DNA from 2 places in the Glutamicibacter endophyticus genome. Region 2 is predicted to be linked to the other one. Evidence: riboswitches for the same ligand, from Rfam matches in the RefSeq annotation. Region 2 holds a riboswitch; the other holds the start of a gene.
The links. Region 2 has a riboswitch for S-adenosylmethionine ahead of ACJD00_RS16040 (flavin reductase family protein). Riboswitches for the same ligand answer to the same signal wherever they lie in the genome.
Positions count from the first base shown of each region.

Region 1: linked by a shared signal. The riboswitch ahead of ACJD00_RS02805 (hypothetical protein) and the one ahead of ACJD00_RS16040 (flavin reductase family protein) in region 2 are both predicted to bind S-adenosylmethionine.

Region 1 covers NZ_CP174200.1:573,366-576,571, forward strand. The annotation lists gene ACJD00_RS02795 (5'-nucleotidase, lipoprotein e(P4) family) at 1-5, shown strand, start outside; gene ACJD00_RS02800 (VIT1/CCC1 transporter family protein) at 8-1,114, opposite strand; gene ACJD00_RS02805 (hypothetical protein) at 1,170-1,436, opposite strand; SAM riboswitch class IV at 1,452-1,562, opposite strand; gene ACJD00_RS02810 (DinB family protein) at 1,607-2,131, opposite strand; gene ACJD00_RS02815 (sodium:solute symporter) at 2,221-3,206, opposite strand, start outside.
Region 2 covers NZ_CP174200.1:3,444,757-3,447,962, forward strand. The annotation lists gene dnaB (replicative DNA helicase) at 1-951, opposite strand, end outside; gene ACJD00_RS16040 (flavin reductase family protein) at 1,431-1,946, opposite strand; SAM riboswitch class IV at 2,015-2,130, opposite strand; gene ACJD00_RS16045 (DUF1345 domain-containing protein) at 2,275-2,988, opposite strand; gene ACJD00_RS16050 (DUF664 domain-containing protein) at 3,125-3,206, shown strand, end outside.

The DNA.
Region 1 (3,206 bases), 650 kb from region 2:
GGTGAGGTTAGACGGCGGTGGTCCCGAAGAGCAGACCAAGGCAGTAGGTGACCGCCGCCGCCCCCAACCCGATGCCGAGCTGACGCAAGCCGCGCTTGAGCGGAGAGGCGCCGGAGAGCAGCCCCACCACGCCGCCGGTACCAAGCAGCGCCAACCCGACGAGGACCAGCGAGAGCACGACCGCGCCGGTGCCCGACAGACCGAAGATATACGGCAGGATCGGGATGACGGCGCCGGAGGCGAAAAAGGCGAAGGAGGAAGCTGCCGCGCCCGGGGCCGAGCCAAGCTCCTCGTGCTCCTTCTCAAGTTCTTCGGCGCGAGCCTCTGGATGCAAGGAGAAGGAAGGGTTGCAGTCACAGGTAAAAAGGCCCATGCGTTCGGCAACTCGGTGCTCGGCATCTTCGTCGCTCATGCCGCGCGCCTTGTAGATCAGCACAAGCTCATTTGCATCGAGGTCCAGGTTCGGGGCCGCCGCGAGAGTGACCTGTGTGGGCCGCGAGGCGGTCAGCAGCTCGCGTTGCGACCGTACCGACACATACTCACCGGCTGCCATGGACAGCGCGCCGGCCAAAAGGCCCGCGATACCCGAGAACAGCACGAAACCAGAGGCCACGCCGGTGGCCCCGACGCCCATGACGAGGGCCAAGTTGGAGACCAAACCGTCGTTGGCCCCGAAAACCGCGGCCCGGAAATTGCCCGAGAGGCGTGCCCGTCCCGCCGTGGCTAGCGCCCTGATGACTTCCTCGTGTACCTGTTCGTCCGCCGCCATCTGTGCGGTGGCGTCGGCATCCTTTTCGTAGGGGGAGCTACTTTCCGCGCGCTGAGCCAAGGCCAGCACGAAGACCGACCCGAAGTGACGTGCCAACCAGCGCAGGAACATGCGGCGGGTCGACGGACGCACATGGCGTGCATGCTCGCCGAGTTTGGTCCGCCAATAGGCCTCATGCCGTTCTTCGGCCTCCGCGAGCCCCAGCAGGATCTGCCGTTCTTGCCCTGTGCGGCGTTCGGCCAGCTCTCGATAGATGGCGCCTTCGGCGATTTCATCGGCCAAATAGCGCCGCCAACGGCGGATCTGTGCCGAGGTGGGCTGTGCTGACGAGCTGTCGCTACTCATGCGTTGTTGCTCCTGGGGCAAAGCCGGGCTGCTACGCCCGGCGAAGGCGAACTTCTCAGCTCCCCACACTAGCCAGCGAAGCGGGACTGGGGAATTTGGCAAGACTAAATACGCGCAGCCGGCCTCCGCGGGCTCCACGCGCGGCGGTGCGGATCAACAATTGCTGTGTTTCGGCGTCGAAGCGTGGCCGATCGACCGCGCGCGAGAGCGTACCTAGCAGTTCGTCGGGATTGGCTATGCCCCATTCTTCCCAGCGGCCCTGTCTCCGGAATCGGACAACATTGGCATGGGTATCGATCAAGGGAAACACGGCGTCGGCCATGGGCGATCCTTCGCGCTTAAGCTCTTGCCCGTGGCAATGGCACACGGACCGCTTCCTCATCCGAACCACCCATGAACTTGGGGTTGGTGTGTGGCCAGTCGGAGCTTGGCGCCACATCTCGTGAAGCTACACGGCCGATATTACCGTACGGCGTGGCCTACCGAATTCTGTTACGGCAGATTCGGGGCATGGGCGTACAGTCCGGCGAAGCCGTCGAGCTGTTCTCGCAAGATGTCGATATGACCGGCATGGCGGGCTGTTTCGCCGAACATGTGAGTGACGAGGCGGGCCAGATTGGTGTGCCGGTGTGTGACCCACCAGGTTACTTCGGCCGCGGTGGTGGGCTCGAGCTCGTCGCAGGCGGCTTCGGCGAAAGCGATGGCGCGGCGGTAGCTTTCGCAGACCTCGCGCAGGGTCAGCTCCTTTGGGACGGTGAATTCTGCCTGTGGGTCGTCGCTGGCCAGCACCTGACGCATGTGTTCGTCCTGCGGAGTTCTGCCCAGGCATTCGCCGAAGTAGGCGTACTCCGTTGCCGTCAAATGATGCACGATCCCGATGATGCTACTTCCGGTGGCGGTCATTTCCTGCCGGGCGTGGGCCTCCGACAGGTCGGCGCATTTCCATAACACTGCTTCTCGCGCCTCGTTGAGGTACTCTCGAACGCGCTGCGCGCCTGGATCCTGACTAAGACTCATGGTCCACAGCCTAGGAAGATCTCCAGCAAAAGAACAGGGGCCGCGAACCAAGTGGTTCGCGGCCCCCTGCCGGTCAGCGGGTGCCCCGGCTAGCTGCGGCGCACGCCTTCCTCGGTCGAGCGACCGGACAAGCGTTCGCTCCAGTGTGCGAGAACCGAGTCATCGGTCGGCTTGGTGGCCAAGGAAACGACCACGTAAACGATGGCGGAAATGGCCAGGCCGTAGTAGATCGGTTCGTTGGCGTACACGCCTGCGAAGGGCGCTTCGGCCTGAATCTCGAGGTAGATCATGGTGCCAAGGGTCACCAGTGCCCCGGCGGCCATGGAGGAGGCCGCACCGATTCCGGTGCCGCGGCGCCAGATCAGTCCGCCGAGGATCGAGACCAGTAGACCGCCGACGAGGATGTCGTAGGCAATGGTCAACGCGGCCACCACGTCGGTAAAGACGATGGCCAGCAACATGATCAGCACGCCGAGCCCCAGCACCCAGTAACGGTTGGACTTCACGTCTTCTTCCGGGTTGCTCTCGTGATCCACCTGCACCGTGCGACCGAATAGGTTGGCCACGACAGGCAACACGTCGTTGCGAGCAACGGTTGCCGAGGCAATCAGGGCGCCGGAGGCGGTGGACATCATGGCAGCCAAGGCGGCGGCCAGCACGATGCCGCCCAGACCGATGGGCAGCAGGTCGCTGGCCACGGTACCGAAGACAACGTCCGGGTTGTCCTTCGCGGTTTCGGCCAGTCCCGGTAGCGCCACACGAGCGCCCATACCCACCATCGCGCCGGCGACGCCGTAGATGATGCAGTAGATTCCGGAGGTCAGCCCACCCCATTGGGCGACCTTGTCGGTACGGGCGGTGAAGACGCGCTGCCAGATGTCCTGGCCGATCAACATGCCAAGGCCATAGACGACGAAGTAGGTGATGATGGTCTGGGTGCCAATGCCGTCCCAGGTGAAGAACTCGGCTTCGAGGCGGTCGCGAATAGCTGAAAGTCCGCCGGCCGACGACAGCGTGAAGGGCAACATCAGGGCAAAGACACCAACGGTGGTGATGAAGAACTGGACCTGATCAG
Region 2 (3,206 bases):
CTTCAGGCGACGGCACTTGGCGCGAATCTCCATCATCGACATATTCGGTGAGTCGTCGATGAACAACGGCGCCTCGTTGAGGCGTCCCATGGTGGTAGCGATCTTGGTCCACTGCTCATCGGCCACATCGCCCTTACGCAGCGCCTGCAACTGAATGGAGGCCTCGGCGGAGAGCAGGCGCATGGCGATTTCATTGCGGCCCATTTCCAGCGAGAAGAACACGGTGGCCATACGGTGCTTGATGGCTGCCGAGCGTGCGAAGTCCAGGGCGAAGGTGGACTTACCCACCGCCGGGCGAGCCGCGATGATAATCATCTGTCCGCCCTGCAGGCCCTGGGTCAGCTCGTCGAATTCGTAGAAGCCGGTAGGCACACCGGTAATGCCATCGCCGGCGTTAGCGGCGTTCTCGATCTCATCGACGGTGCCTTCAATGATGTCGCTCAGGCGCACATAGTCTTCGGAATTGCGGTTTTCGGCGACCTTGTAGACCTCGGCCTGGGCCTCGTTGACGATGGCATCGACCTCGCCATCGGGTGAGTAGCCCATTTGCACAATGCGCGTACCGGCATCCACCAGGCGGCGCAACACCGCACGTTCACGCACGATCTCCGCATAGTAGGCCGCGTTAGTTGCCGTGGGGACTTGCTGGACCAGATTGTGCAGGTAGGCGGCGCCACCTACGCGCGCCAGCTCATTGCGTTTGGTCAGCACATCGGCCACGGTCACCGCATCGACCGGCTCACCGCGACCATACAGGTCCACGATGGCCTCATAGATAAATTCGTGGGCGGGACGGTAGAAGTCCGCACCGCGCACCACCTCGACGACGTCGGCGATGGCATCCTTGGAAAGCATCATGGCGCCCAGCACGGAAGACTCGGCGGCCAGATCCTGTGGAGGTGTGCGCCCCGCATCCGCGTCGCGGCTTTCGTACGTCGGCTCAGCGCTCATAACTGACACTTCCATCCCCTTGAGTTCCACCCGGGCGGCTCTGCCCCCACCTTTTAACCAACTCACCAACACTGTCAGGCGTTACCGACAGGTTGAGTCGTGACATTGTGGATATTCGTCCGCCCTGTGCCAACGATAGGCGCGTTTACCACGGATCGAAACCCACTTATCCACAAAATATGTGGATAAAGGTGAAGCCCCTGTGGATTCGCTGTTTACGACTTGGGGAGAACTCTGTGGATTATTAAAATCACATCTTGTCAATAGCCATCTGACAAGGCCGTTTAGAAAATGGGTACTGTGGATACAAGTTTATTTTTCACAGTTATTCAGCCTGTAGATATCGCCTGTCCACAGCGAATCACCGCGTTTCCGGGGCTTTAGACAGGTTTTCAACCCCTTATCAACAAGTTATCCACTGGATTGTGGATAACTATGTGGAATCTTTTCATACCTTATGCAGAGTCGGGCGTGTGACCCTAGACAAGCGCGGGCAGTCGGCGAATGGCCGAGTCATGGAAAACGACCGGGTCATGCTCGGCCACCCGGTGCGCATGCACGCGCAGTAGCACCACCCAGTGATCGCCTGCATCGACCTCGGAGTAGATCGAGGTTTCAAAGTGGGCGGCCGAGTCATCCAGCAACAAGGCCCCGTCGGCGGTAACTTCGGTGGAGACGCCGGCAAAGCGGTCGCCATGCTTCGACGCCAACTGGGCACACACCCACTCGTTGCGTTCACTGAGCACCGAGATTCCAATGCGTCCAGCCCGCCGCAACCGAGGCCAGGTTCGCGAGGACTTTTGCACAGCGAACATCACCAGCGGTGGCTCGAGAGAGACCCCAACGGTAAAGGAGGACGCCACGAATCCCTCTTGGCGCCCATCTACGGTGGCGCACAGGGCTGCAATTCCTGAGGGGTGTCGGGCAAAGACCGTACGCAGGGAGTGAGAATCGAGATCGTAGTTCAGCGGCAAGGTTTTATCCTTCGTTCTCATGCCCACCGATGCGTGACATGGACGCTCTGCGGCACGAGACCGCGGGTTTCCATGGTTTTCGTCTCGATGTGCGGTACTTGCCCCGCACGGCCAGTACGGGACCGAATCGTCACCTGGAGCACCCCACTACCGTTGAGAGGGTTGCCGGCCGACAAGCCAGGGCTAGATGTCGACACTCTTGATTCTGTTAAGAACAATATGGGCTACATGACGCGAGGGTCAAACAAACTGCGTAGCAAAGCTCAATATTCACCGGTTTATTCGACCCGCCGCGTCACTCACGGACTCGCGCCGCGTAATCTTCGTTGTTCACAAGGCGTAAGCGGGCTCAGCCCAAAATGCTGCCACTGATCAGCGAGATAATCATCGCCAGCACCGCGGTGTTGAAGAGAAAGGCCACATAGGTATGCGTCCGAATGGTGCGCAGGCCCTGGCGGGTGCGCGGGGTGCCTCCGTTATAGGCTCCCGCGGCCGAGACCATCAGCGCCATGGAAAGAAAGTCACCGAAGTCCGGTGCCTCGCGGATGTCGAAGTCAATGTGTTCACCGGCGGCATTTAGCCGGAAGTACTGCAAGGCGAAAGTGTAACCCACCGAAACCCAACTGGCCGCGGCCGTTACGATAACCAGCGCGGGTACGAGCGCACTGGGGCTGTCCCATGGCGTGAGGACCAGGCAGATAGCCACCACGAGTGAGGCTAGGGCAAGCGAGAGGGACCACGCCTGCGCGTCGTGTGCGCCCATGAATCGGCTCAACTGGCTCGGCCCGTGCTGCCATTGGTAGCGCGCGATGCGTTCGAGCAGACGTGGGTCGGTGCGGGTATATAACCAATGTGTCCAGCCAAGATTAAGCACCAGTGCCAAGGCCAAGCCACCGCCAACAGCGGTGACCAGCAACGCCGCACCATTTATGTCGGAGCGGGAAAGTAGTGAACCGATAAGGAGCGCAGGCAAGAGCGGTAGCGAGGTTACCGCGAGCCGGAAGCCGTCATCGAAGGCAAGCCGGCGCCACCGCGCGCGCAAGGTTCGCTTGGCCGATTTCATAGCTCAACTCTCGCACAGAACGAGATGACATGAGGTGCATTGCGCCATTGTTTCGCGAAATAAGCCCCGTTCAGGGGCGTGTCTTAATGGCTATAGTGCAAGTACACCGCCGGTGGCGACCCCGAATGGAGCCAGTATGCACACCGAGATTCCTGACCTGCTCGACGCCCTGGGAGACAGCCGTTCGCTCTTGCGCGAGGCTTACGTAGATCTCGACG